One region of the Kosakonia sp. MUSA4 genome, then DNA from elsewhere that is predicted to be linked to it. Evidence: predicted binding sites of a transcription regulator. Region 1 holds the regulator's gene; each other region holds the start of a gene.
What was found. Region 1 encodes PhoB, which activates phosphate uptake and scavenging genes when phosphate is short. Its sites were predicted from a motif close to CTGTCATAAAACTGNCNNAT; they were not measured.
Positions count from the first base shown of each region.

Region 1 (10,031 bases):
GGCAAGCGATGAAGATCAAGGCTGCCAGCAGGAAGCTGCCCGCGCCACCAAAGGTGTGCTGAACGTAAGCATGCAGAATCGCTGCGCCGTTAGCGGATTGATCCACCAGCGCCGCGCTGTCTGAACCCAGGCGGAACAGCGCCAGATAGAGCAGCGTCAGACCCGCGCCCGCCATCAGCCCGGCCCAGACAGTGTAACGGGTCAGCAGACGCGCTTCGGTCACGCCGCGCGAACGGGCAGCATTCACGATCACGATACCGAACACCATCGCGCCCAGCGTATCCATCGTCAGATAGCCATTAACGAAACCGTTAGAGAACGGCGCAGTTTGATAAGCTTCCAGCGCATGGCTGATAGGGCCAGCCGGCCAGACGATCGCGGCAATCGAGAGAATGGTCAGCGCGATAATTTTCAGCGGAGCAAGGAAGTTGCCCACGGTATCCAGCAGTTTGCCCGGATAGAGCGACACTAGGATCACCAGCGCAAAATAGACGATGCTGTAGATCAGCAGCGGCATTGCGCCATCGCCAGTCAGCGGCGCAATCCCCACCTCAAACGAGACGGTCGCCGTACGCGGCGTGGCGAACAGCGGCCCTACCGCCAGATAACAAACGGTTGCCAGCAGCACGCCCGCGACTTTACCGATCGGCGTACTCAGGCTATCCACACCACCACCCACTTTAGCCAGCGCAACGACGGTCAGCACCGGCAGGCCTACGGCAGTAATCAGAAAACCAAATGCCGCGGTCCAGACATGTTCACCCGCCTGCAAGCCGACCATCGGCGGAAAAATGATGTTCCCTGCGCCAACGAACAAAGCGAAGGTCATAAAGCCCAGAGCAACTATGTCTCGTGGTTTTAAGTGATAGGTCATAATTTTACTGCCTGTGGATGTGGTGTTGTAAATAATGGTGAATTTTTCGCCTTCCCTGCCGAACAATAACGCGTGTAAACCGCGAAAAATCAGCGGGAAATGCTTAATACGCAACGTGGCGGAGTATAGTTTTTCGATTTACCACGTAAACATAGTCGGTCTGACAACGTCAGGGGCGCAATTTAAACGCTTATAACGTTTGAAGGCAAGATGGGATCGCAAAACCAGATGGATATGCTGGATCAAGAAAAATAACCAGTTCAATACTCCATTTATAAGAAAAACACATGGCTGATCATGCGAACAAAAAAGCATCACCCGTACAAAATAGGTTTCATCGCGGGGAAACAGCAGGAAATGGCGGCCTGTTTTGACAGGCCGCTGGAAAGATAAGCTGACAGGGGCGTCAGGCAGCAGGAGTTTTGGCAACCAGACGTTCCGGCAGAACAAAGCTAAAGCGCGTCCCTTTGCCTGGCGTACTCGCAATATCAAGGCGACTTTCGTGATGGTTGACGGCATGTTTAACGATCGCCAGCCCAAGTCCGCTACCGCCGGTTTGCCGGGAACGGGCTTTATCGACGCGGTAAAAACGCTCGGTCAGACGCGGAATATGTTCGGCGGCAATCCCCGGACCATTATCCTCCACGCTGAATTCCGCCCCCTGCGGCACATGCTGCCAGCGCACAATAATATGCGTTCCGGCGGGCGTATGGTTCACCGCGTTATACACCAGGTTGGAGATGGCGCTGCGCAATTGCTCCTCATTGCCAAGCACTTTTAAGGCGTTATCAACCTCAAATTCCAGGCTGTGCTTTTTTTGGCTGAGCGTCTGCGCTTCCCGTTCAACCAGGCGCAGCATCATCGGCACATCGATGGTCTCATTGGGCGGCAGCGTCGGCGCCGCTTCAATCTTCGACAGCGTCAGCAACTGGCGCACCAGCCCTTCCATGCGCGATGTTTGCTCTCGCATGGTATGCAGCGCTTTTTCGCGCGGCGCGCCTTCCAGCGTCTGCTCCTGCATCATCTCCAGGTAGCCTTGCAGCACCGTCAACGGCGTGCGTAGCTCATGGCTGACGTTAGCGAAAAAGTTACGTCGCGCGCCTTCCAGTTGGTGCATCTGCGTCACATCGCGCGCCACCAGCAGCAGTTGCTGTTCGCTGTAAGGCATCACGCGGATCTCCAGATGGCGCCCGCTGTTCAGTACCAGGTTCAGTGGCCGGGTAAACTCTTGTTTTTTAAGATACTGCGTAAATTCGGGGTAGCGCAGCAGGTTCAGGATGTTCTGCCCGTTATCATCCGGCCAACGCAGCCCCAGTAGCTGTTGTGCCAGGCCGTTACACCAGAAAATCGACCCTTCTTCGGTGGTGAGGATCACCGCATCCGGCAGCGATTCCGCACCGCTGCGAAAGCGTTTGATGAGATTACCCAGCTCGCGCCGCCGCTTTTTATTACGCATCTGCATCTGGTGCAGCCCGTATAACAGCGGCTCCCAGCTTCCCGTGCCGGGCGGTGGCGTCATACTTTTATCGACCCACAACCACCAGGAGAGGCGCAGTAAATTCCAGAAATGCCAGATCAACAGCCCGGTTACCGCGGCAAATAAAAACCAGGGCAGGTAACCGAAAATCGCGCCGAGTATAAAGGCGGGTAGACAACAAAGGAGGAGCTCCAGCACCAGCCTTTTCCATGACAGCCGTTCCAGCACGCGTCACACTCCTGTCAAATTTCAGAAACGGGTCGAAAAACGATATCCCGTGCCGCGCACCGTTTGCACCATACGATCGTGACCGCTGTGTTCCAGCGCTTTGCGCAGGCGACGAATATGGACATCAACCGTTCTGTCTTCGACGTAAACATTGGTTCCCCAGACATGGTTCAGCAGTTGTTCACGGCTGTACACGCGTTCCGGGTGAGTCATAAAGAAGTGTAAGAGTTTAAACTCTGTCGGCCCCATATCCAGCGGATTTTCGCCGGTCATCACGCGATGCGAAGAGGGATCGAGGCTAAGTCCCTGCATTTCAATCACTTCTTCCACCGCCATCGGCGAAATACGGCGCATAACCGCTTTAATACGGGCAACCAGCTCTTTCGGTGAGAAGGGTTTGGTAATGTAATCGTCCGCCCCGGTTTCCAGACCGCGCACGCGATCTTCCTCTTCACCACGCGCTGTCAGCATCATCACCGGAATATCGCGGGTCATGGCCTCACGTTTCAGGTGCTTAATAAACTGAATACCGGAACCGCCAGGCAACATCCAGTCCAGTAAAACCAGGTCTGGCCAGGGTTCGTTAAGTTGGTTCACCGCACTGTCATAATCTTCAGCTTCTACCGGTTGAAATCCATTTTGCTCGAGCACAAAGCACACCATTTCACGGATCGGTGCTTCATCTTCAACGACCAGAATTCGTCTCGCCATAATTCGCCCTGTTTTCTCATATAAGTCGTCTGTTTGTATAGCGGCGCCATTATGCGTCAGTTTTATGACAGATTTATGAATAACATGACCGCCAGATGACCCTGCCCGCAGCATTATGACAGCGTGAATATTCACGCAGTTAATGTCTCTAACACCCTGAATGTTATAATCGCGTTTATCCATTTTCGCCACGGAATCGCTATGCGCATTATTCACACTTCAGACTGGCATTTGGGTCAGAACTTTTACAGTAAAAGCCGCGCTGCCGAACATGACGCCTTTCTCGACTGGCTGCTGAATGCGGCAGAACAGCACCTGGCCGACGCCATTATTGTCGCAGGCGACATCTTTGATACCGGTTCCCCGCCCAGTTATGCCCGCGAGTTATATAACCGCTTTGTGGTGAAACTCCAGCAAACCGGCTGCCAGTTAGTGGTACTGGCGGGCAACCATGATTCCGTGGCGACGCTGAACGAATCGAAAGAGATCCTCGCTTACCTGAACACCACCGTGGTCGCCAGCGCTGGCGCCGCGCCTTTCTGGCTCAAACACCGGGATGGTACGCCCGGCGCCGTTTTCTGTCCGGTTCCATTTTTACGCCCGCGTGACATGGTCATCAGCCAGGCCGGATTATCAGGGCAGGAAAAACAGCAGCATCTGCTGGCGGCCATTACCGATTACTACCAGCAGCAGTATGACGCCGCCTGCATCCTGCGCGGCGAGCAGGCGCTGCCGATTATCGCCAGCGGCCATTTGACCACCGTTGGCGCCAGCAAAAGTGACGCCGTACGTGACATCTATATTGGCACACTGGATGCCTTCCCGGCGGAGAATTTCCCGCCAGCCGACTATATTGCGCTCGGACATATTCACCGGGCGCAGAAAATTGGCGGCCTGCAGCACATTCGCTACTGCGGTTCACCGATCCCGCTGAGTTTTGATGAAACTGGAAAGCGTAAAAGCGTCAATCTGGTCACCTTCAGCGACGGCAAGCTGACGGAAGTGACCGCGCTCGACATTCCGGCCACGCAGCCGCTGGCGGTGATCAAGGGCGATTTCGCCGAGATTTGCCGCCAGCTTGAGCAGTGGCGCGATGCGCCCGCCGACACGCCAGTCTGGCTGGATATTGAAATTGTAAGCCAAGAATATCTGGCTGATATGCAACGTAAAATTCAGCAAGTTACCGAAGATTTGCCCGTCGAAGTGCTGCTGGTGCGCCGCAGCCGCGAACAGCGGGAGCGGATCCTCGCCGGTGAGCTGCGGGAAACGCTCAGTGAATTGAAAGTGGAAGAGGTCTTCGCCCGCCGTCTGGCGCAGGAAGAGATCGATGAGAAGCAAACGGCGCGCCTGCAAGCTTTGTTCAGTGAAGCGCGCCAGGCGCTGGATGCGGAGAAAGAGGCATGAAGATCCTCAGTTTGCGGTTAAAAAACCTCAACTCGCTGAAAGGCGAATGGAAAATCGACTTTACCGAAGAGCCGTTCGCCAGCAACGGTTTGTTCGCCATTACCGGCGCGACGGGCGCAGGGAAAACCACCCTGCTCGACGCCATTTGTCTGGCGCTGTACCACGAAACGCCGCGCCTTAGCACCCTGTCACAATCGCAAAACGATCTGATGACCCGCGATACCGCCGAGTGCCTGGCGGAAGTGGAATTTGAAGTAAAAGGCATCGCTTACCGCGCTTTCTGGAGCCAGAGCCGCGCGCGCGGTCAGGCAGAGGGCAATCTGCAAGCGCCGCGCGTTGAGCTGGCGGCTTGCGCCGACGGCAAAATCCTCGCCGATAAAGTCAAAGATAAACTCGATCTCACCGCCTCATTAACCGGGCTGGATTACGGCCGCTTTACCCGCTCAATGCTGCTGTCGCAGGGGCAGTTTGCCGCGTTCCTCAATGCCAAACCGCGCGAACGCGCCGAGCTGCTGGAAGAGCTGACCGGCACGGAAATCTATGGTCAGATTTCGGCGATGGTGTTTGAGAAACATAAAGCGGCCAAAACCCGGCTGGAACAGCTACAGGCGCAGGCGGAAGGCGTAGTGCTGCTCAATGATGAACAGCGCCAGCAACTGAGTACAGGTTTGCAGGCACTTACTGACGAAGAAAAAACGCTGCTGGCCGGGCAACAAACCACGCAGGCGCAGGCGCAATGGCTAAACCGCGAAGCCGAACTACGCACCGCGCTCGGACGGGCGCAGGCCGCGCAGGTGCAGGCGCAGCAGGCGCTGGCTGCCGCACAGCCGCAGCTGGCGCGGCTTGCCCTGGCGCAACCGGCTCTGCAGTTACGTCCGCTGTGGGAACGCCTTGAAGAGCAACATAAAGCGCTGGCCCGCACCCGCAGCCAGAGTGAAGAAGTAAATGCTCGCTTACATGCCAGCCTGCTACAGCGCGCGCGTATCCGCGCAACCGCCGTCGGGCAGCATGCCAGTCTGCTGAGCCGTCAAAAAACGGTTGCCAGTTGGCTGACCGAACATGCCCGCTTTCAACAGTGGCACAGCGAGCTGACCGGCTGGCGCGTGCTGTTTAACCAACTGGAAGAGGAGAAAAAGCAGTGGCAAAGCCTGCAACAGCGCGTGCTGACACATCAGCAGAAATTGCGTGCGCTGCCGGAAGCCACGCTGGAACTGACAGCAGAAGAGACGGCTGCGGCAATGGCGCAGTGCGCACAGCATCGCCCGTTACGCCAGCAGCTCGCCGCCCTGCACGCTCGCTTCGCCCCGCTGCGTAAACAACTGAGCCTGCGCCAGCAAAGCCTGCGGGATCTGCAAGCCGAGCAGGAAAAGCTCAACGCAGAGCGGGAACAAAAGCGCGCGTTGTATAAAGAAAAGAACCAGTTGCTGACGGAAGTCACCACCATCTGCGAGCTGGAAAACACCATCAAAAGTCTGGAGAGCGAGCGCGCGCGCCTGCAGGCGGGTCAGCCCTGTCCGCTGTGCGGTGCTACGGAACATCCGGCGGTTGCGCACTACCAGACGATCGAGCCGGGAGTGAATCAGGCTCGCCGTCAGGTGCTGTCTGACGAAGTGCAAAAGGTAAAAGAAGAAGGCGTGGCGCTGGGCGAGCGGCTGAAAGGCTTAGCCGAGCGCTATGAAAAAGACGAGCGTGAAGTCCGCTCGCTCCAGCAGGATGAACAAACGGGATTGCAGGAGTGGGCCACGCTGTGCGAGCAGTTGAACGTCACGCTGGATCCGCACCGCGAATTGACCAGTTGGCAAAGCGCGCAGGATGCCTATGAACACCAGCTCTATCTGCTCAACCAGCGCCAGACATTACTTTTTCAAATCAATGAACTGCAACAGCAGAGCGAACAGTATCAGCAGGCTGTCACCACCCGCCGCGACACCTTAGCGGCGGCGCTGCGACAACTGGATCTGACTCTGCCGCCGGAAGGCGAAGAAGCCGCGTGGCTGGCAGCGCGCGCGCAGGAAGCGGAGCAATGGCAACAGCAGCAGCAACAGCAGACCGCGCTGCAAGAGCAGATCACCCAGCTTACGCCCATCCTCGATACGCTGCCCACAGACGAAACGCCCGCCGACGCGCAAAACGTGGCGCTGGAGGGCTGGCGCCAGGTGCATGACGGCTGCGTGTCGCTGCGAAGCCAATGGCAAACCCTGCACCAGCAACTGGCGCAGGAGAACGAAACGGCTGAAGCGCTGGAGAAACAGTTCGTTGCGGCGCTGGAAAACAGCGTCTTTGCCGATAAACACGCGTTTCTCAGCGCACTGCTTTCCGATGATGAACACCAGCGGCTGGAGCAGTTGCGCCAGAAGCTCGACGCCGATTGCCAGCAGAAACAGGCGCTGGCCGCCAGCGCCGAACAAGCCGTTACCGCCCATCGGGCGCAGCCGCCTGCCGGGCTGGAGGAAAACGCCACAGCCGACAGCATCGCGCAGGCGCTGGAACAGGTTTCACGTCAACTGCGCGAAAACACCACCCGCCAGGGGGAACTTCGCCAGCAGTTAAAACAGGATGGCGATAACCGTACGCGCCAGCAGGCGGTGTTGCAGGAGATCGAGCAGGCCAGTGCGCTGTATGACGACTGGGGCCATCTCAATGCGCTTATCGGCTCGAAAGAGGGAGATAAATTCCGCAAATTTGCGCAGGGGCTGACGCTGGATAACCTCGTCTGGCTGGCGAACAACCAGCTTACCCGTCTGCACGGCCGTTATCTGCTGAAACGCAAAGCCAGCGAGGCGCTGGAGCTGGAAGTGGTGGATACCTGGCAGGCGGATGCGGTGCGCGATACGCGTACGCTCTCCGGCGGTGAAAGCTTCCTTGTCAGCCTTGCGCTGGCGCTGGCGCTGTCGGATTTGGTCAGCCATAAAACCCGCATCGATTCGCTGTTCCTTGATGAAGGCTTTGGCACGCTGGACAGCGAAACGCTGGATACCGCGCTCGACGCCCTCGATGCGCTGAATGCCAGCGGCAAAACCATCGGCGTGATCAGCCACGTCGAAGCGATGAAAGAGCGGATCCCGGTGCAGATCAAGGTGAAGAAAATCAACGGGCTGGGTTACAGCAAGCTCGACGGGAAATATGCGGTTTCGTAGGTATTGAACCGTTATCCGGCGAAAGAAGCCGCCACCGGTTGTTTTGCCGGCTGGCGGCTTCGCCTTATCTGGCCTGCGAAGCCGCTGTTCCGCCTGCGGTTTTACTCGCCCTGCGGCCACAGCCAGGCCGCGCCGCGCACGCCGCTGGAGTCGCCATGCAACGCTTTGCGGATCGGCGTTTCGCATTCGCCGCCAAACACCCAGTTGCGCACCAGCACAGGAACGGTCTGGTACAGCCTGTCGACATTGCTCATGCCGCCGCCGAGGACAATCACATCCGGATCGAGAATATTGACCACGTGCGCCAGCGACTTCGCCAGCCGCAGCTCATAACGGCCGAGCGCCAGTTCAGCCACCGCATCCTGCTCGCCAACCAGACGCATAATCTCATTACCTTTTAGCGCATTGCCGCTTAAGCGCTGATAATCCGTGGCAAAGCCGGTGCCGGAGATAAAGGTTTCGATGCAGCCTTGCTTGCCGCAGTAACAGGGTACTTCGGCGCGATACCGCAGTTCGTCATCGTCCATCCACGGCAGCGGATTATGCCCCCACTCGCCCGCCGTGCCGTTACCGCCAGTATGCACATGTCCGTTGATCGCCACGCCGGAACCGCAACCGGTGCCAATGATCACCGCGAACACCGTTTGCGCCCCGGCCGCGGCGCCATCGACCGCTTCAGACACCGCCAGGCAGTTGGCATCGTTGGCCAGCCGCACTTCCCGTTGCAGCCGCTGGCTTAAATCTTTGTCGAACGGTTTACCGTTCAGCCAGGTGGAGTTGGCGTTTTTCACCACGCCGGTGTAGGGCGAAATGGAACCGGGGATCCCCATGCCGACGGTTCCCCGCTGACCGGTCTCTTTTTCCGCCAGATCCACCAGCGTCGCAATCAACTCTATGGTTTGCAGATAGTCGCGCGGCGTGGCCTGCCGATGGCGGAAAAGTTCTTCGCCGCGCTCGCCCAGCGCAATAATCTCTGTTTTTGTACCACCTAAATCGATACCGATACGCACATCAAACTCCTCATGGTGGACCACGCATTAGCAATGCAAGGCGGACAACAATTCGCTATCATGCCCGCTGCATTTAACGACAAGGCCGTGGAAAAAAATCATGCTGTGGTTCAAAAATTTAATGGTATACCGTCTCAGCCGCGATGTGGCGCTGCGAGCGGAAGAGATGGAAAAACAGCTTGCCCCACTATCGTTTACTCCATGCGGTAGTCAGGATATGGCGAAAACCGGATGGGTTCCACCGATGGGTTCACACAGCGACGCGCTGACCCATACCGCCAATGGTCAGATTATTATCTGCGCCCGAAAAGAAGAAAAAATTCTGCCGACGCCGGTGGTTAAACAGGCGCTGGAAGCGAAAATCTCCCGTCTTGAAGCCGAACAGGGCCGCAAGCTGAAGAAAACAGAAAAAGATTCGCTGAAAGATGAAGTACTGCATTCGTTGCTGCCGCGCGCGTTTAGTCGTTTCAGCCAGACCATGATGTGGATCGACACCGTTAACGGCTTAATTATGGTTGACTGCGCCAGCGCCAAAAAAGCGGAAGATACGCTGGCGCTGCTGCGTAAAAGCCTCGGTTCGCTGCCGGTTGTGCCACTGGCGCTGGAAAACCCGATTGAGCTGACGCTGACCGAGTGGGTACGTTCCGGCAACGTGGCGCAGGGTTTCCAACTGCTGGACGAAGCAGAACTGAAAGCGATGCTGGAAGATGGCGGCGTGATCCGCGCGAAAAAACAGGATTTGGTGAGCGACGAAATCGCGGTGCACATTGAAGCCGGGAAAGTGGTGACCAAGCTGGCGCTCGACTGGCAGCAGCGCATCCAGTTTATGATTTGCGACGACGGTTCAGTGAAACGCCTGAAGTTTTGCGACGAGATTCGCGATCAGAACGAAGATATCGACCGGGAAGATTACGCCCAGCGCTTTGATGCCGATTTTATTCTGATGACCGGCGAGCTGGCGGCATTGATTCAAAATCTGGTAGAAGGTTTGGGCGGCGAAGCTCAGCGCTAAGTCTTCAGCAAAAGAGAAACGCCCGGGTTTTCCGGGCGTTTTGCATTACAGGTAGCGGCAGAGATAGGAGCTTGGCTCGGCGACCTGCAAATGGAATTCACTCTGGCCAGGCACATTGAATACTTCACCCGCCGTGTAAGTTTTCCACTCGGTTTCCCCTGGCAGCAAAACATTCAGC
Region 1 is NZ_CP025697.1:1,011,185-1,021,215, reverse strand. Features, by position in the region: gene brnQ (branched-chain amino acid transporter carrier protein BrnQ) at 1-874, opposite strand, end outside; gene phoR (phosphate regulon sensor histidine kinase PhoR) at 1,281-2,579, opposite strand; gene phoB (phosphate response regulator transcription factor PhoB) at 2,601-3,290, opposite strand; gene sbcD (exonuclease subunit SbcD) at 3,492-4,694, shown strand; gene sbcC (exonuclease subunit SbcC) at 4,691-7,831, shown strand; gene mak (fructokinase) at 7,933-8,841, opposite strand; gene rdgC (recombination-associated protein RdgC) at 8,942-9,853, shown strand; gene ppnP (pyrimidine/purine nucleoside phosphorylase) at 9,899-10,031, opposite strand, start outside.

Region 2 (10,031 bases), 2.6 Mb from region 1:
GTTTCCAGCATGTAATCGAGGAAGTTGGGCAGCGAGTGCCAGATGGTAAAAATATTAAATTCGGCGGCGTTCCCGGCGGCAAGCCAGAGCGCCAGCAGCAGTAACGACCCGGCCACCGTGTCGCGCTTCTGGCGCGCTCTGACCTGCTGGTAATAGTGCTCAAACTGCGTATTCGACGTGTTCATGCGTTGCAATCGCGTCCTGTATGACAATCGAATAAAAGCCCCTGGTTCGACGCAGGGGCTTATTTCATGGCGTGCCGATTAGCGTGCAGTCACCAGCTCGCGTTTCATCTCGATAATCTGTTTGAAATCATCCACGCTGCCCGGGCCGATATGCTGTGTACCGCCCATTGCTTTCACGAAGCAGGCGTGATTATCGGTATCCAGTTTCTTCACGGCGGTAATGACTTTGGCTTTGAAATCCGCCGGCAGGCTGTTGCTCACCAGGATCGGGCCGTTCGGGATCAGCGTCGATTCCCAGATGATGCGGATCTCTTTCATCAGATTCGGGTGATCCATACGGATCAGGCGGTTAAAGGCGCCCGTACTGTAGCCAGTATTGTAATCACCCACCATTGACGTCCAGGTGACCGCGCCCGCGAACTGGCCGTTCAGCACGCCGAGAATGTCCTGCTCATGACCGCCAGAGAAGGTGACGCTGGAGAAGTAGTTGTTGTATTTGTTGTCGGCATTGCCGCCGAACTTCTGTTTGAACGCGTAGTTCGGGATCAGGTAGCCGGAGGTGGAATCCGGGTCCGCAAAGCCGAACGCTTTGCCTTTCAGATCTTCCAGCTTTTTGTACGGGCTGTCGGCTTTCACGATCACCACGGAGTGGTAACCGCGCGATTGATCTTTATCGTCAACGGCGATACCCACGATATCGACTGCTTTCGGGTTGTTGATATACACCGAGGCGTAAGAGGAAGGCGACATGCTCAGTACCACGTCAACTTTCCCGCCCAGCAGCCCCTGGATCACGCCGGAGTAGTCAGAGGAGTTGCGCAGTTTGGTATCGACGTTCAGCTCTTTATCGAGAAACTCTTTCACACACTGGTTATCGCCGATTTGCTGGGTCGCGTTCTGCCCGCCCAGAATCCCCAGATTCAATTCCTTCGGCTGCTCAGCGGCAGAAGCCTGCCATGCCAACAGAAGAGCTGTCATCAATGCAGATAAACGTAATGCACCAGAAATAGTGTTTTTCATTGTCATTGCCTGTGTTGTCTCATTGGAAGGAATAATTAATGCAATTGGCTGATTTCATCGCCGTACAGCACCTGCAGAACATCCTGTGTCAGCCGGGAAGGGTGGTCATCGAAAATAATGCGTCCCTGCGCCACGCCGATAACCCGCGTGCAGTACTCTTTCACCAGCTCAACAGAGTGCAGGTTGACCATTACGCTGATGCCCTGCTGGCTCACTTCGCGCAGCACGTCCATGATGCGCTGGGTATTTTTCGGGTCCAGCGAAGCGACAGGTTCGTCCGCCAGTAATAACGAAGGATTTTGGATCAGCGCCCGGCAAATCGCCACGCGCTGCATCTGCCCGCCGGAGAGCGTCTCTGCACGCTGTAACGCATGCGGCAGCATATTCAGCCATTCGAGCAGGGCGATGGCTTTCGCGCGGTCTTCATCGGTGAAAACTTTAAACAGCGATTTTAGCGTTGAGGTCTGGCTCAGACGGCCAAGCAGCACGTTGGTGAGCACATCCAGGCGCGGAACGAGGCAAAAATCCTGGAAAATCATGCCGCACTGGCTGCGCCACTGATTGAGCGCACGGCCTTTCAGACGCGAGACATCACGCGGCTCGCCCTCATCATCGGAGAAACTTAAGATCTCGCCCGCGCTGGCGCTGTGCGTGCCATTCAGTACATGTAATAGCGTTGATTTACCCGCGCCGGAACGGCCAATCACGCCGACCATTTCGCCGCTGTGCAGATCGAAACTGATATCGTCCAGCACGGTCTGGTGCTGGTTATACGATTTGCGCAAGTTCCTGACGCTCAGCACCTTTTGTTTCGGCACGGTGTTTAATTGATGCAGAGGCGAATAGGGGTGTTCAGAAAGTTCTGCCAACGCGCTGTTCATAAGTCTTCCGGTTTTTGTCATTCAACTGGCGACCATTAACGGCACAACAGATGATCGTTTTATGACGAACAGGCGAACAAATAATGAACGCGAAGGTTTCGCTTAGGGTCAGGGCGGTGAGTGCAGGCTGAGTTTGCAGTAATCGGACAGCACAAGCGATTCATCCTGCCGGGAAAGATAAACAGAATAAACAACGGAAACAGGCGCTTTTTTGCGATATTTCGCCCGACATCGTTTGGCTATTTTCCTGCGCGGGAAGGCGGCCACAGCATGATATTACGCGGATATTTACCGTTTCTCTGCCTGCTATTTTCCGCGCGGAAACAGCATATATTTAAATCACGCCACCGTCACAAAAGTCAGAAAAAACAAGCAACTTTATTGCATCGGTTGGTGCACGGTCTATATGTTAATTTTGTGTTTCAAAAACAATACCTGGGGGTTGTATGGAAGGGAAGATTGCAACGCTGGCCGCCGTTCTGGCCACCGTATTTGCTGGCTCTGCGCTGGCGGCGGTGCCTGCGGGCTATCCGGCGGAGTATCAGAAAATCGTCGATGCCGGGACGAAAGAGGGCAAAGTCGTTATCTATTCGACAACGGATACCAAAGCCGCAGGCCCGCTGATTAAAGGCTTTGAGGAGCAATATCCGGGAATTAAAGTCGAATATAACGATATGAACAGCACCGAGCTGTATAACCGCTATCTCAGCGAGCAGGCCTCCGGCAGCGGCAGCGGCGATGTGGTCTGGAGTTCATCGATGGATACCGCCCTGAAGCTGGCGACGGATTATGCCGCCGAATATGCTTCCCCGGAAAAAGAGAAATTACCCAAGTGGGCGGTGTGGCAGCAAAAAGCCTATGGCACCACCTATGAACCGGTGGTGTTTATTTATAATAAACGGCTGATCCCCGCAGGCGATGTTCCCGATTCCCACAGCGCGCTGGCGAAATTAATCGCCGCACAGAGCGATAAATTCAAAAATAAAGTCACCACCTACGATATTGAAAAGTCCGGCCTCGGTTTTATGCTCGCCGTGCAGGACAAGAAAAGCGACAAAGATTATTTCGCGCATTTGGGTGATATCGCCAAAGGCGGCCTGACGGTGCAATCCTCCACCGGCACCATGATGGAGCGCGTCTCGTCGGGTGAAAACCTGATTGGTTACAACATTCTTGGCTCGTACGCCGAAGCGCGCATCAAAGGGGATAAATCGCTCGGTATCTCTTACCCGAAAGATTATGTGCTGGTGCTGTCGCGCGTGTCGTTTATCAGTGCGGAAGCGGAACACAGCAACGCGGCGAAACTGTGGTTTGACTATGTGCTGTCGGAAAAAGGGCAGAGCATTCTCGCCAACCAGGCGGATATTCCTTCCCTGCGCCAGGATATTGAAGGCAAAAACGATATTGATGGCATGACCAAACTGCTGGGGCAGGCGCTGAAGCCGATCCCGGTGGATGAATCATTGCTGGAATATCTGGAGCCGAAAAAACGTCTGGAATTTATTAAACAGTGGCGCGAAGCCGCCGCCAAATAACCTCCATCACCGTTGTGCGTCGCTGCGATGCACAACGTTTTGCTTTGCGTAGCAGAGCGTAAAGGGATGATTTATGAATATCGTGCGCAGAAAATGGCAGGGGTTGCCGCGTGGCGTAACCGTATTAATTACCGCACTGGTTATTTATATCCCGCTGTTATTTATTGTGGTGCAGAGCTTCCTCTCCGCACCCTTTTTCGCCCGCAGCAAAGAGTTCAGCCTTGAATCCTTTGCCTTTATTTTTACCGATCCTGATTTTTATCTGGCGCTGAAATCCGGCTTTATTCTGGCTTTCGGGCTGGTGATTATTGCGATTCCACTCGGCGGCATTCTCGCCTTTTTGATGGTGCGCACTGATTTGCCGGGCCGCCGGTTTATCGAGCCGTTGATTCTGGTGCCGATTTTTGTCTCACCGATGGTGCTCGGCTTTGGCTATGTGGTCGCCGCCGGGCCGGTGGGCTTTTTCTCGCGCTGGGCGGAGGAGCTCATCGGTTTTGTGCCGTGGAACATCTACTCGATGTTCAGCATTGTGGTGATTGCCGGTTTAACCCATGTGCCGCACGCTTATCTCTATATTTCGTCGGCATTGCGCAGCGTCGGCTCGGATGTCGAAGAGGCGGCGCGTACCGTCGGCGCATCGCCGCTGCAGGTGATGACTTCCGTCAGCCTGCCGATGGTTCGCCCCTCGATTCTGTATGCCTGCGTGCTGCTCTTTTTCCTCGGTCTGGAAGTGTTCGGCCTGATGCTGGTGCTTGGCGATCCCGAAGGCAACATGGTGCTGGCAACGTATCTGTATAAGTTGACCAACAAACTGGGTACGCCGTCGTATCACCTGATGGCGGCGGTGGCGGTGGTGCTGATTTGTATCACCATTCCGCTGGTGATGTTGCAGCGCAGGTTGATGCGTACCGCCAGCCGTTTCGTCACCATGAAAGGCAAAGCCTCGCAGGCGCGCGCACTGCCGCTCGGCAAATGGCGCTGGGTGGCGGGAATGGTGGTGGTGGCGTGGCTTACCGTGACCATTGGCGTGCCATTGATAGGCGTGGTGCTGCGGGCGTTTATCGCCAACTGGGGCGTCGGCGTGTCGCTGTGGGATGAGTTGTCGCTCGATACCTTCCGCAGTATCTGGCAGCAGCCGAACCTGTTGCGCGCCATCGTCAACTCGATGGCCATTGGCGTAATTGGCGGTGCGCTGGCGGTGGTCTGCTATCTGTTCGTCGGCATTGCGATGCACCGCAAGCAGGATAACGTCACGCGCTTTCTCGACTATAGCGTGCTGGTGCCGCGCGCCGTACCTGGGCTGCTGGCCGGTCTGGCGTTCTTATGGGTGTTCCTTTTCCTGCCGATGTGGCTGGATCAGTCGCTGAAAAACGGCTGGCTCTCCGGGCTGCCGGTGGCGCAGTGGCTGCGCGACAACCTGATCGTCTGGCTGCGTTCATTGCGCACCACCATCTTCAGCGTCTGGCTGGCTTATACCGTGGTGTGGATGGCCTACGGTCTGCGCTTGATCTCCTCCACGCTGTTGCAGGTTGGGCCGGAACTGGAAGAGGCGGCGCGCAGTACCGGCGCGTCGCGCGGGCAGGTAACCCGTCACGTTACGGTGCCGCTGTCGCGCTACGGTTTGATCGGCTCCTGGCTACTGATGTTCCTGATTTTTGAGCGTGAATACTCAACCGGCGTTTACCTGCTTTCTCCGGGGACGGAAACCATCGGCTCGATGCTGGTGTCGCTGTGGGCGGCGGGCGCGATTGATATCGTCGCTGCCCTGTCGTTTATCAATATTCTGCTGGTGGTCATCGGTCTTGGCGTGGCCCTGCGCTTTGGAGTGAAATTACATGATTGAGCTGGCTGTAGATAATCTGCATCTGACCTATGGCGACAATCCGGTACTGAAAGGCGTCTCCATGCAACTGAAACGGGGCGAAGTCGTTTCACTGCTTGGCCCTTCCGGCAGCGGTAAAACCACGCTGCTGCGCGCCGTCGCCGGGCTGGAAAAACCGAGCCAGGGGCGCATCACCATTGGCAGCAATGTGGTGTACGACGGCAATCCGCGCAGTGAAGTGCCTGCCGAGGAGCGCAATCTGGGGCTGGTGTTCCAGTCCTACGCCTTGTGGCCGCATAAAACGGTATTCGAGAATGTGGCTTATCCGCTGAAACTGCGCAAAGTAGCGTCGGCGGAGATCGCCCAGCGGGTGCAAACGGTGCTGGATCAACTCGGGCTGGGAACGCTTGGCAAACGCCATCCGCATCAACTCTCCGGCGGCCAGCAGCAGCGCGTGGCGATTGGCCGGGCGCTGGTCTATAACCCGCCGGTCATTTTGCTGGATGAGCCGCTGTCAAACCTTGACGCCAAGCTGCGCGAAGAGGCGCGGGTATTCCTGCGCGAGCTGATCGTCAAACTCGGTTTATCGGCGCTGATGGTGACGCACGATCAGAATGAAGCGATGGCGATTTCTGACCGCATCCTGCTGCTGAACAATGGCGTTATCGAACAGCAGGGCACACCGCAAGAGATGTACAGCACGCCATCGACGCTGTTTACCGCTGAATTTATGGGCAGCAATAACCGCCTGCATGGCAACGTTACCGAGGTGGTGAACGGCAAGGCGCGAATTGAAGGCGCGCGCTGGGCGCTGTGGGGCGTGGCCGGTCCGGGCGTCGAGGTGGGCCAACCAGCGACGGCAGTGATCCGCGTGGAAAGCCTGCGGTTAAGCGATCAACCGCAGGACAACTCGATGGAGCTGCCGATGCTCACCAGCATGTACCTTGGCGACCGCTGGGAATATCTGTTCCGCACGCAGGGGGATGATTTTGTGCTGCGCGTTTACGGTACTCAGCCGCGCAGCGAGCAAAATTACCGCCTGGTGCTGCCCGCCGAACAGCTATGGATCTTCCCGAAAAGCGGTTCACCAGGGTAACGCCACCCAGCGGTAACCCAGCGCAATGGTGCCGGCGATAATGGTGAAAATGGCGGCAAAATGCATTAACAGATCCGGCGCGCTGATGTGCGCCGGATGGCAAAACGCCAGCAGCGTCAGCGCCATACAGGCCACGCCCGCGCCCGCCGCCGCCAGACTTTGTGCCGGGAACAGCGATCGGGTGCGGTGCAGATAACCAATCACAATCGCCATCATCGGCGCGCTGACCACCAGCATAAACAGATAGCAATTCGGCCCTTCAACGCTACCGGTGGGCGCCAGCGACGAGTAGTGCAAATACAGATTCCTCAGCGTGCTGGCGAACCAGATGCTGAACAGCGGCGCAAACCACTTCCAGCCAAGCGGCTGCTGCCCGGCAATGCTCAGCAAAAAAGCATTACGAATCGCCAGCGTTCCGGCGACAAAGGTCAACAGCAACTGCACGATAACCCACGCCGCGTCGCTCTGCGACCAGTCGGTCAGGGTTCTGTTCAGCAATAAGCTGGCGGCAATACCGCACGGTAACGCCGTCGCCAGCCAGGCCATCACGCGCCAGCCGGGTTGCCAGGGGCGTTTTACCGGCGCGATAGAGCGGCTTAACTTCTCAATTAACAGGTCATGATCGGCCATGATGTGCTCCCAACCGACGAAGATTATTCAGGGCGCGATGCAGCAATGACTTCACGGCGGAGACCGTCAGGTTATTGCGCGTCGCGGTTTCCGCAAGGCTCATCTCCCGCAGATGAACATGCTCAATCACTTGCCGCTGGCGGTCCGGTAGCTGATTCAGCAGCGCCGATAGCTCTTCCGGTGCCTGCGACGGCTCGCTGCTGGCAATCAGCAGTGAATCGTCCTCGCTTTCCACTTCCCGCTGCCAGTGGCGACCGCGCTTGCGCAGTGCATCAACGGTGCGGGCATGGGCAATCGCCATCAGCCACGGCAGGAAAGGGGCGCCGGGATCGTAGGTATGACGCACCCGGTGCACGGTGAGCAGCACATCCTGAATGACATCATCCACCAGCACCTCGTCGGCAATCTGCCTGCGGGCAAGCGTGCGGATCACCGGCACCAGCGCTTTCAGCAGCCGCGTGTAAGCCTGCTGGTCGCCTGCCTGCGCAAGCGCCATCAGGCGTGGCCATTCGTCACGCGCGGCTTCACTTTTTTGCATAATCCGCCTTTAGGTTTTTTTCCCGCTCGCCTGATTCAGCGCATTCACCACGATCGAGGGCGTCAGCACTTGCGGCAGGATCTTCGGCGCGCTGCCGTCTGCCGGGTAGACCACATAGAGCGGCAGGCTGCCCTGGCCCAGGTCGTTAAGCGCGTCATCAATATCCGCATTAAATTTCGTGGAGTCGGCCACCATATAGAGCGTACCGGTCTGCGCCAGCGCGGTTTTCACTGCCTGAGTGGAGAGCGACGTGCGCTCATTCACCTGGCAGGTAATGCACCACGAGGCGGTGAAATTGACAAAGATGGCTTTGCCATGCCCGCGGTTCTCCGCCACCGTTTGCGGTGACCATTTCACCTCGGCAACTTGCGCTGCGGGCAGCGCGCTACCGCTTTTCACCACCGATGGCAGCGGCACAATCGCGGCAAGCAGCAGCACCGCCGTGGTGGCATACAACACTTTATGCCCGCGTCCGGCAAAGCGGCGCTGTTGCGCCATACCGTACAGCCAGGCGGCAAAACTCGCCACCACAGATGCGGCAAGAATCGCCGCCAGCGCGGTCGTCCCCGCCTGCTGCGCCAGCACCCACACCAACCAGCCGAAAGCGCCGAACATCGGAAACGCCAGCCCGCGTTTGAGTGTATTCATCCACGCGCCGGGGCGCGGCAGCCATTTGCCGAGCGACGGAAACAGCGAAATCAGGCTGAACGGCGCGGCAAACCCGAGCGCCAGCGCGAAAAATACCGCCAGCGCAACGGCGGGCGGCTGCACTAACGCATAACCAATCGCGCCCGCCATAAACGGCGCGGCGCAAGGCGTCGCGACAATGATCGCCAGTGCCCCGGTCAGCGCCGCGCGGATAAATGCACCGCGTTCAACCTCAATCTCTCCGGCGCGTTGCAGGCTGAGGCCCACCTCAAATACGCCGAGCAAATTCAGCGCCGCGCCGAGGATCACCAGTGCCAGGAAGGCGATCACCAGCGGCGACTGGAGCTGAAAACCCCAGCCGACCGCCGTGCCGCCCGCGCGTAATGCCAGCAAAACCCCGGCCAGTATCATCATCGTCACCACGGTGCCGAGCAGAAAGCCGAAACCTTCCTGACGGGTTTGTGCCGGGCCTCCGGTGTGACGAATTAGGCCCAGCGCTTTCAGTGAGATTATCGGAAACACGCAGGGCATAAAGTTGAGAATAATGCCGCCTGCGAAGGCGGCGAGCATAGCGGTCAACATAGCGATTCTCTGCAAGTCGGAGGGTTACAGCGCATCAGGAATGCGCATTGGCGTACTGTTTCACCGCTTCCATTGTTTTCTGAATATGCGTTTCCGGATTTCTGTCAGTGTAGCTCAGCAGGATCTTGCCATCCGGGGCGATGACAAACGAGGTGCGATCGGAAAGGGTTTTGCCGTTCATCTGCATCAGCGTCTCGTACTGGGCGGCCACTTTCGCTCCCGGATCGGCGGTGACGGCGAATTTATTGCGGCACTCCAGCTTCGAGAACTCGTCCACCTGATCGGTATTTCCGGCGGTAACGCCAATTACCGTGGCGCCGAGCTTTTTGAAATCGTCAGTGGCTTCGGCAAAGTCATGCGCTTCAATGGTACAGCCTTTACTGAACGCCGCCGGGAAGAAGTAGAGCACCACCGGCCCTTTTTTCAGCGCCTGCTGCAAGGAGAAGGTCAGTGGTTTCCCGGCCAGCGCACCTTGCAGTTGAAAATCCGGCGCTTGTGCTCCGGCGGGCAGGGCGGCGTGGGCATTGGCGATGTTAAGCAGGGCTGCGGCAGTAAAGCTAAGCACGAGTTTTTTTATCGGGGTCATGTTGCGCTCCATAAGTGTGAAGAACGTTAACGCTCATAGACAGTTCGTCGGTACAGAGGGAAAGGTTTCGCCGGGCAGAAAATTTTCTCCATCCTGGTTGTGCCGCACGGGCTTTCATTTATTCATCGAGTGTATTTCATGGCTGCTAAATATAAGTAAGGCATTTATGATGTGATAATTCCTAATCAATTAACCGGCAAAAAAGAAAAACGCTATGCTGTCAGTAATCCCGCTCGTTAAGGTGTTCCGCTTGCGTTAAAATCCTTTTCTTGTACTGAAAATTACTTTGTTAAAAAATGCCTTTAATTCATGCTGTTGGCTATTATGAATAATTAATATGGAAGCTATTCATTGCTTCAATTGAGAATAGTCTTAATGTGCGAAAAATAGGCTATAATTAAAATTGTTTCCTTTCAGAAGCGCTGATTTCCTCTGGTTGTGTCGCGTCATTATGGTAAAAGTCAATGATTTTTAATTCCGCCGCCAAAAAAGGTAGTTTGCTGCGCCG
Region 2 is NZ_CP025697.1:4,097,745-4,107,775, reverse strand. Features, by position in the region: gene phnE (phosphonate ABC transporter, permease protein PhnE) at 1-185, opposite strand, end outside; gene phnD (phosphonate ABC transporter substrate-binding protein) at 264-1,205, opposite strand; gene phnC (phosphonate ABC transporter ATP-binding protein) at 1,241-2,086, opposite strand; gene C0557_RS19365 (ABC transporter substrate-binding protein) at 2,533-3,621, shown strand; gene C0557_RS19360 (iron ABC transporter permease) at 3,695-5,464, shown strand; gene C0557_RS19355 (ABC transporter ATP-binding protein) at 5,457-6,539, shown strand; gene C0557_RS19350 (DUF1109 domain-containing protein) at 6,528-7,169, opposite strand; gene C0557_RS19345 (sigma-70 family RNA polymerase sigma factor) at 7,156-7,707, opposite strand; gene C0557_RS19340 (protein-disulfide reductase DsbD) at 7,717-8,937, opposite strand; gene C0557_RS19335 (peroxiredoxin) at 8,972-9,523, opposite strand; gene C0557_RS19330 (SgrR family transcriptional regulator) at 9,988-10,031, shown strand, end outside.
Region 2: phnC (phosphonate ABC transporter ATP-binding protein) is a predicted target of PhoB. The motif match lies at 2,135-2,154, and genes of this name have one in related genera.

Region 3 (10,031 bases), 510 kb from region 1:
TGCGGCTGCTACTGGCGAATCGCCATATGCATCCACAGATTAATTTCTGCATTACCGCCTTTGTGGCCACCACCGTTTCCGGTTTGATGCTGACACTTCCTGCCTTTATTCATTCATCCACTGTCGCCATGGCCGCCAGCGTGCTGTTGCTGGTACCCGGTTTTCCGCTGATCAACGCGGTTGCCGATATGTTCAAAGGCCATATCAACACGGGTCTTGCGCGCTGGGCCATCGCCAGCTTATTAACCCTCGCCACCTGTATCGGCGTGGTGATGGCAATGACACTGTGGGGGCTACGCGGATGGATGTAATCGCCTTTGTTCTGGCTCTTATGCAAGATATGTTGCTGGCCGCAATCCCCGCAGTCGGGTTTGCCATGGTTTTCAACGTTCCGCATCGCGCCCTGCCCTGGTGTGCGCTCCTTGGCGCACTGGGCCACGGTTCCCGCTTTGCGCTGATGTACTGGGGTTTTAATATCGAATGGTCAACCTTTGTAGCCGCCATGCTGGTCGGATCGATAGGCATTCGCTGGTCGCGATGGTATCTGGCGCATCCTAAAGTGTTTACCGTGGCGGCCGTCATTCCGATGTTTCCGGGCATCTCGGCCTACACAGCGATGGTTTCCGCGGTGAAAATTGGCCACTTCGGTTACAGCGAAGAGTTAATGATCCTGTTACTGACGAATTTCCTGAAAGCCTCATCGATCGTTGGCGCGCTTTCTATTGGCCTGTCGATTCCCGGCCTGTGGATATACCGCAGACGCCCGCGCGTTTGAGATTTGTTTTCTGTCGCGGCCATGGTGATAATCCACAGACAAATGACGGCCAGTAAGGAGTGGATGTGGAACACCATGGCAGCGATCTTTCCGAACGTTTTGACGAATCCAACCTGAAAGACAAAATTTTCATCAGCGCCATCGCTCTGTTTGCCGAATACGGCCTGACAGGCGCACGCATGGAGCAAATCGCCGAACGCGCCGCCACCACAAAACGCATGGTGGTGTACCATTTCAAAACCAAAGAAAACCTCTATTTACAGGTACTTGAATACGTTTATACCATGATTCGCCGCAGCGAGAAAAAGCTGAATCTTGCAGATATGCCGCCCGTAGAGGCGATGGTGCAACTGGTCGAAAGCACTTTCGATTACCATGCCGATCACCCTGATTTCATTCGTATTATCTGTATGGAGAACATGCAGCGCGGGCGCTTTATCCAGCAATCGGTCCTGCTGCGCGATGTGAACCGCAGCGCGTTGACCTTACTGGAAGATATTCTCCGCCGCGGCCAGCAAAAAAGGCTGTTTAATAAAAACGTCAATGCCCGCGATGTTCACCGTCTGATGAGCAGTTTCAGCTTTCACTACGTCGCCAACAGCTACTCTTTTTCCATGCTGTTTGAAGAGAACCCTGATGCGACTGCGCAGCGCCAGTACTATCGGGAGATGGCAGTCGAGGTTGTGCTGCGTTATATCTGTCCGTAAAAAATACCTTGCAATTAAATCGCACACTACCTATATTAAAAAACATGAAAACGACACCGACCAAAAACGCGCAGCTCGCCTTAGATAACCAGTTTTGTTTTGCACTCTACTCAACAAACCTGGCGCTGCATAAGCTCTACCGGCAGCTTCTGGCCCCGCTGAACCTTACCTATCCGCAGTATCTGGTCATGCTGGTGCTGTGGGAACAGGACGATATCACCGTGTCAGAGATTGGTGAGCGCCTGTTTCTGGATTCAGCAACGCTGACGCCGCTGCTTAAACGGCTGGAAAGCGCAGGGCTGATCCGCCGTCAGCGTTCACGCCAGGATGAGCGGCAAGTGGTGATTACGTTAAGCGAAAGTGGGCGCACATTGCAGCAGCAAGCGACGTCCATTCCGGAAGCGATAGGCTGCGCCATGGCCTGCGATAACGCAACGCTGCACGATATCAAGCAGCAACTGGAACAGCTTCGCCAGAACTTTCAGCGGGCATAAACTCCCTTTTGCGGGGAGTTTATCTCAATCAACTAAATAGCACGCTATTTTATAGCAAACTCTCAAGATAATTAAGGAACCTGCCATGTCATTAGAAAAAGTCGTCTACACCGCTAAAGCTAAAGCCACCGGAGGCCGTGACGGCCGCGCAACCTCTTCAGACGGTGTTCTGGATGTCAAACTGGGCGTGCCAAAAGAGATGGGCGGCGCAGGCGGTGAAGTGACCAACCCGGAACAACTGTTCGCTGCGGGTTACTCCGCCTGCTTCCTGGGCGCCATGAAGTTCGTCGCGGGCCGCGACAAAATAGCCATACCGAAAGAGGCGTTTATCGAAGGTGAAGTCGGCATTGGTCCGCTGCCTACCGGTTTCGGTATCGAAGCGAAACTGAATATCCATCTGCCTGGTATGGACGCAGCCGAAGCGAAAAAACTGGTCGATGCCGCGCACATCGTTTGCCCTTATTCCAACGCTACCCGTGGCAACATCGACGTTACGCTGAACATTATTGCGTAACGCGCAAGCGAACACTTTGGGAAAATCAACAGCCGGGGAAACCCGGCTTTTTTCATGCTGTACTGCCCTTTCCGCTCACTGTGTTACTATGTGTCATTATGCCTGTGCGAAAAAAACACAGAGCGCCTTATCCGTAGTAATCCTGTTTGAGAACGCGTTATGTCTTCCAAAATCCTGACATCGAATGTCATCGGCATTGATGAATTTGTGCGCGATCACGCCAGTGTCCTGGCCCGCGCGGAAGGCGGTGCTGTCGCTGTTTTTGCCAATAACAGCCCCGCGTTTTATGCCGTTACGCCGCAGCGCCTTGAGCAATTACTGGAACTTGAAGCCCGCCTTGCGCGGCCAGCCAGCGACATTGCCCTTGATGCACAATTTTATGAAGAACCCACCGCCGCGCCGGTGAATGTGCCGATGGGCAAATTCGCCATGTACGCCGGCTGGCAACCGGATGCAGACTTCCAGCGTCTGGCTGCGTTGTGGGGCATTGCGTTAACGCAGCCCGTTACGCCGGAAGAGCTGGCTTCGTTTGTTGCCTACTGGCAGGCCGAAGGCAAAGTATTCCACCATGTGCAGTGGCAGCAAAAGCTGGCGCGCAGCGTACAAATCGGTCGTACCAGCCAGAATGGCGCGGCGAAACGCGATATCAATGCACTGTCAGAACCGGACAATCAAATCCCACCAGGCTTTAGAGGATAACGATGAAAAACGTCGGCGAATTGATGAAGCGACTGCAAAAGATGATGCCCGCCAACACCGAGCCCGCCTTTAAAACGGGCGAGGAGCTAATGGCCTGGCAGAAAGAACAGGGCGCAATCCGTTCGGCGGCGCTGGAGCGAGAAAACCGCGCAATGAAAATGCAGCGTACTTTTAATCGCTCCGGCATTCGTCCGCTGCACCAGAACTGCTCTTTTGAAAATTACCGGGTCGAAACGGAGGGCCAGATGCGCGCCCTCAGCCAGGCGCGGCAATATGTCGAAGAGTTTGACGGTAATATCGCCAGTTTTATCTTTTCCGGCAAACCAGGCACCGGCAAGAATCACCTCGCCGCCGCCATCTGCAATGAGCTGTTGCTGCGCGGGAAATCGGTGCTGATCATTACCGTTGCCGACATTATGTCTGCCATGAAAGAGACGTTCGGCAATCGCGAAAGCAGCGAAGAACAGTTGCTGAACGATCTAAGCAGCGTCGATCTGCTGGTGATTGACGAAATCGGCATGCAGACAGAATCCCGCTACGAAAAAGTCATTATCAACCAGATAGTCGACAGGCGTTCTTCGTCCAAACGCCCGACCGGCATGCTCACTAACAGTAATCTGGAAGAGATGAATAAACTGCTGGGCGAGCGCGTAATGGACAGGATGCGTCTCGGCAACAGTCTGTGGGTGATCTTCAACTGGGAGAGCTACCGTAGCCGCGTCACCGGTAAAGAGTATTGAGAGTTTTCACCTCTGTGGCGGATCTGCGCAGGTGTATACTCAGCGCTTTACTGAAACATCAGGATATGCACGATATGAAATTCGCTAAACGCCTGCTCTGCGCGGCTGCCATCAGCAGCGCCCTGCTAACCAGCTTTGCCAATGCCGCTTCCTGGCAGGATACGCTCTCCAGCGCTGCCAACCAGCTCAGCCAGAAAAACCAGAGCAGCACCGCTTCGCAGCAGGGTGGGTTGTCGCTCTCCTCCCTGACCGGCTTGCTTAACGGCGGTAATCAGGCGCTCAGTTCAAATACCATGAACAATGCGGCAGGCGTAATGTCCTGGTGCGCCAAAAACAAGCTCTCCTCGCTCACCAACACTGAGAATGTAAAAAACCAGGTGCTGGATAAACTGGGGCTCGGCGCCAGCCAGCAGAAACAAGACACCAATTATCTGGATGGCCTTCAGGGTATGCTGAACACCAAAAACGGCGAGCAGTTGAACCTGAGCAACATCGGCAGCACACCGCTGGCAGAAAAAGTGAAGTCAAAAGCCTGCGATATTGTTCTGAAACAGGGCGTCAACTTCCTCTCCTGATCTTCCGCCGCGTTGAGCGCTTTTTCGGCCTGAACGCGGCATTTCCCCCTCTCTTTCTCCACCGTTCCGCCAGTTCACAGACGTGATGCACAACAAAATTGTCGTTTTCTAAACCATTTCTGAATCAACTCAGAATAAAGTGACACTACAATTGCAGCAGTGTGACATCACCATTAAATTAGTTCTCCTGTCACAAAAATGATTAACCAGCAATATGTCTGGTCTTGATGAGGAATGACGGTTGTCCGAGTTGCTCTCTATTGCTCTGTTTATCGCCTCGGTTGTGATTTACGCCTGTAAGGCGGGGCGAAATAGCTGGTGGTTTACTGCAACGCTGCTGGTATTGGGTCTGTTTATTATTTTGAATATCACGCTGTACGCCAGCAATTACTTTACCGGCGATGGCATTAACGATGCAGTGTTGTACACCCTCACCAACAGTCTGACCGGTGCGGGCATCAGCAAATACATGTTACCCGGGGCGGGGCTGGTTCTCGCGCTGGTGGCGTTGTTCTGCGCGCTGGGCTGGGTACTGCGCCGCCGTCGCCATCTGCCCCATCATTTTGGCTACAGCTTGCTGGCACTGGCGCTGGCGCTGGGTTCGGTCGATGCCAGCCCGGCATTCCGCCAGATCACCGAACTGGTGAAATCCCAGACGCGTGAGGGCGATCCCGACTTCGCCACGTTTTATAAAGTCCCGGCGAAGAAGATCCCGGAGCCGAAACTCAACCTGGTCTACATCTACGGCGAAAGTCTGGAGCGCACCTACTTCAATGAAGAGGCTTTTCCTGGCCTGACGCCGGAACTGGGCGCGCTGAAGGCGCAAAGCCTCGACTTTAGCCATACGGAACAACTCCCCGGCACGGATTACACCATCGCTGGCATGGTCGCCTCACAGTGCGGCATTCCACTGTTCGCGCCTTTTGAAGGCAACGCTTCCGCTTCGGTATCCAGTTTCTTCCCGCAGAATCTTTGCCTCGGCGACATTCTGAAAAATTCCGGCTACGAGAACCATTTTATCCAGGGCGCGAATCTGCGCTTTGCCGGGAAAGATGTGTTCCTGAAATCGCACGGTTTTGATTACCTCGTTGGCGCAGAAGAGCTGAAAAACCAGGTCGCCGATCCCCACTACCGTAATGACTGGGGCTTCTACGATGATACGGTGCTGGATGCCGTCTGGAAACGCTACGAAGAGCTGTCGCGCGCGGGCAAACGCTTCTCACTGTTCGCGCTGACCGTCGATACGCACCATCCGGATGGTTTTATCTCGCGCACCTGCGAGCGAAAAAGTTACAGCTATGATGGCAAGCCGAACCAGTCATTCAGCGCCGTCACCTGCAGCCAGCAGCATATCGCGGCGTTGATCAATAAGATCAAAGCGTCGCCGTGGTTTAAAGACACGGTGATCGTGGTCTCTTCCGATCATCTGGCGATGAACAACACGGCATGGAAATACCTTAACAAACAAGATCGTAGCGATCTGTTCTTTGTGATGCGCGGCGATGAGCGCCAGGAGGATGTTTCCGGGATCAAACGCAGCACGCTGGATAACGGCGCAACCGTGCTCGATATCCTCGGCGGCGACAACTTCCTCGGCCTTGGGCGCAGCAGTATTTCCGGCCAGTCGCTCTCCGGTGTATTCCTGAATATGAAAGAGAAAGTGCTGGCCTGGAAACCGGACGTCATTCGCCTGTGGAACTTCCCGAAAACGATGAAGGAGTTCACGGTGAATAGCCAGAAACAGATGGTCGCCTTCTCCGGCAGCGAGTTCCGTTTACCGCTGCTGGTGCGCGTTTCCAGTCATCGCGTTGAACCGCTACCGGAAAGCGAATACTCCGCGCCGCTGCGCTTCCAGCTTGCCGACTTTGCGCCGCGCGATAACTTCGTGTGGATCGATCAGTGCTACAAAATGGCGCGCCTGTGGTCGCCAGAACTGGCGCTCTCTACCGACTGGTGCGTCTCGCAGGGGCAGCTCGGCGGCGAACAGCAGGTTCAGCATATTGATAAGGCATTGTGGAAAGGCAAAACCGCGTTTAAAGAGAGCGTGATCAGCGCCGATCGCTACCAGAATAATGTCGATACGCTGAAGATCCTCGATAACAACATTCGCTACAAAGCCGACAGCTTTGTCTTCAACGTTCCCGGCGCGCCGGAAGAGGTGAAAGCATTCAACGGCATTTCCCGCCCGGAAAGCTGGGGGCGCTGGTCCAACGCGCAGTTGGGCAAAGAAGTGTCGATTGAATATAACCAGCCGCTACCGGAACATTTCGAACTGGTCATTACCGCCAAAGCGTATGGCCCGAACGCCAACCGCCCTATTCCGGTGCGTGTCGGCGATGAAGAGCAAACCCTGACGCTGGATAACACGCTCAGCACCACGACATTGCGCTTCAATAATCCGTCCCGCAGCAGCACGCTGGTGATTGTCCCGCCGGACCCGCAATCCACCAACGAAGGGAATATTCTCGGTCACTCGCCGCGTCAGCTTGGAATCGGGCTGGCGGAAATCAAAGTATTGAGTGACGAAGGTTAAAAATCGAAGGCTGGCCGTTACAGGTCAGCCTTCATCTCATACTGGCTGAGCGCAAGCCTGCTGTAACCCGCACGTTCGAACAGCGGCGCAAACGCGCCGGGCACCACCACCGAGGTGCTAAGACCGGGAAAATGCTGATTCAACGCCTGCAAAAGTTCACTGGCAAATCCTCTGCGCCGGTACTCCGTCTCCACATAAATAAACCGTAGCTGCGGCGTCTCCATGTGCGTGGCAACCACCGCCAGCGCATGATTGCGGTACTCAAACGCCCGCGCCGGTAATGATGCGGCAGAGAGCGGATCGGTCAGCCAGGAGAGCGCGGCATTACTCTCGCAGACTGCTTTGCGCACCACGATCAGCGGATCAATTTCCCGCAACGCATTATCTTCGCCGTCCACCTCTTTCGCGCCCTGAAAGCCATACAGTGGCTGGACGGTGGTAAAGCCGAGTGAGTGATACAGAGCAACCGCCGGATGATTATCCTGAATGACTTCCAGTCGCAGCAACCGCACGCCCTTATCGCGCAACGCGGTTATTAAGGGAGGGAGGAGCCGTTTGCTCAGCCCCTGCGCTCGATACTGCGGGCGAATGGCGAACGCTGCCAGCCTCGCCGATGCGCCGCGCCGGGTGATCAGGGCCACCGCCGCAGGTTCCTCGCCATCCAGCCAGACGCAGGAGTCCACGAGGCTAAGCCCTTCGGCGCTAAAACGCTGGGCAAAGACCGCTGGCGGCAACGAAAACGGCATGCTGTAACCTTCAAAACATTGCCCAACCAGGGCGGCAAGTTGCGTGCAACTGTAGTGAATGGCAGGGATAGCGACGAAGTTCATAAGGCTTCTCCACGAAAGGATGCAGTGAGCATAGCACGGGGAAGCGGGGGGAAAACGCGCCCTGCATGACAGGGCGCAAATAACCGTCAGAAAGTTTCCCAGTTATCACCGGTATCGGTTACCACCGCTTTACGCGGCTGCGAGCTTGCCGGAGCGGGCTGGGCTGGCGTCGCGCTGTTCTGCTTGCGCTGCTGCTGGTTAATGCGAAATACCGAAACTGCCTGCGTCAGACGGCTGGCCTGCTCTTCCAGCGCCGCCGCCGCCGCAGCGGACTCTTCCACCAGCGAGGCGTTCTGCTGCGTCACCCGATCCATCTCGGAAACCGCCAGTCCTACCTGGTCGATACCGCGACTCTGCTCATCGGAGGCAGACGCGATTTCCCCCATAATGTCCGTCACGCGGGTCACCGCATTCACGATTTCACCCATCGTTTCGCCAGCGCTTTCCACCAGCGTAGAACCCAGTTCAACGCGACCGACTGAGTCTTCAATCAGGCTTTTGATTTCACGAGCGGCCTGGGCGCTGCGCTGCGCCAGGTTGCGAACTTCGCCCGCGACTACCGCAAAGCCACGCCCCTGCTCGCCCGCACGCGCGGCTTCAACGGCGGCGTTGAGCGCCAGGATGTTGGTCTGGAAGGCAATACCGTCGATTACGCTGATGATGTCAGCAATTTTCTGCGAACTGGCGGCAATATCACGCATCGTCTGCACAACATTATCGACCACTTTGCCGCCTTTCTGCGCGGTTTCGGAGGCACTCAGCGCCAGGTGGCTCGCCTGACGGGCGTTATCGGCGTTCTGTTTCACCGTTGCCGTCAGCTCTTCCATGCTGGCTGCCGTCTCTTCCAGCGAAGCGGCTTGCTGCTCGGTACGGGAGGAAAGGTCGTTATTCCCCACCGAAATTTCACTGGCCCCGCTGTAAATCGCATTGGCACCATTGCGCACATCGCTGACGGTACGCACCAGTTCGCTCTGCATATGACGCAGGCTGTCAGCCAACACCCCCATCTCGTTGGAGCCGTGGACATCAATACGCTGCACCAGATCGCCACCGGCAATATGACGAATGTTGTCGATCAGGTGGTTCAACGGCCCGATCAGCGCTCGTTTGATCCCGGCCCAGACGCCGATGATCACCAGCAGTACCACGATCAGCACCGTAATAATGATCCAGATGGCAGAGCCGTAAGAGCTTTCGCTATCGCTGACCGCCGTTTCATACAGATGATCGTTCTGCTGCAAATAATTGAGGTACTGCTTCTCAAAACCGTCCTGATAGCTCTGGGTCGGTTGATCGAAGAAGGCATTAATTTTGCCTGCCCCCAGCAACTGGATCAGCTCCGCCAGCGCATTGTGGTAGATATCGTAGTTACGTTTGATCTCTGCCGCAGCCTCCCCGCTCTGGCGCGGATCGCGCGGCAGCGCCTGGTAAGCATTCCAGCTTGCTTCTGCCTGTTTCAGCGAGGTGCTGGCAATCTGCATCAGATCGGACACCGTCGTGCCGCTGCCAATATTGTTCTGATCCATCATGTAGCGGATCCCGGCGCGGTTAAGGGTATTACGGGTTTGCAGCAGCGCAACCCAGCTGGCGTTCAGCGTGGACTGTTGCTGGCGAATGGTTTGCAGAACGGTGAAGTTTTCTTTGTCGTGTTTCAGCGCGTTAAAGAACAAGCCGCCGGAAGTGAGTTGTAAAAGGCCAAATAATCCCAGCACCAGCAATAAACTGGTGACAAGTTTGATGCGAGTTAACATGTTTTCTCTTTCCTTATAGACAGACGTTAGGTTTTCGGCCTGGATAAGGAAAACTTTATGGTGCATCGTGCTATTTTTGTTCGCCTTTCACCGAACAAAAGACAACCAACTGTTTTTCTCTGTGTGATCAAAATCACATATTTTCCGGCACTTACGCGCCATTGAAACCGCTCACCGCCACTCCTTTGCCGCTCAGCAACCGTTTCTGACCACTGAGTCAAATCATCACCGCTTTGCGCGCGTAATTTGTCATGATCGCTGCCAGCATTCAGCCAAAACAACACTTCAAGTCCAGTTCACTCATTCTGCAAAAAACCAGGTCTGATATGGATACTAAAAAACTTTTCAAGCACATACCCTGGGTGATTCTCGGGATTATCGGTGCTTTCTGTCTCTCTGTTGTCGCCTTACGC
Region 3 is NZ_CP025697.1:504,927-514,957, reverse strand. Features, by position in the region: gene C0557_RS02435 (threonine/serine exporter ThrE family protein) at 1-311, shown strand, start outside; gene C0557_RS02430 (threonine/serine exporter) at 302-775, shown strand; gene C0557_RS02425 (TetR family transcriptional regulator) at 841-1,482, shown strand; gene C0557_RS02420 (MarR family winged helix-turn-helix transcriptional regulator) at 1,527-1,976, shown strand; gene C0557_RS02415 (organic hydroperoxide resistance protein) at 2,062-2,490, shown strand; gene dnaT (primosomal protein DnaT) at 2,650-3,189, shown strand; gene dnaC (DNA replication protein DnaC) at 3,192-3,929, shown strand; gene C0557_RS02400 (DUF2501 domain-containing protein) at 4,004-4,504, shown strand; gene opgB (phosphatidylglycerol--membrane-oligosaccharide glycerophosphotransferase) at 4,746-7,037, shown strand; gene C0557_RS02390 (GNAT family N-acetyltransferase) at 7,055-7,867, opposite strand; gene tsr (methyl-accepting chemotaxis protein) at 7,954-9,618, opposite strand; gene btsT (carbon starvation CstA family protein) at 9,945-10,031, shown strand, end outside.
Region 3: opgB (phosphatidylglycerol--membrane-oligosaccharide glycerophosphotransferase) is a predicted target of PhoB. The motif match lies at 4,692-4,711, and genes of this name have one in related genera.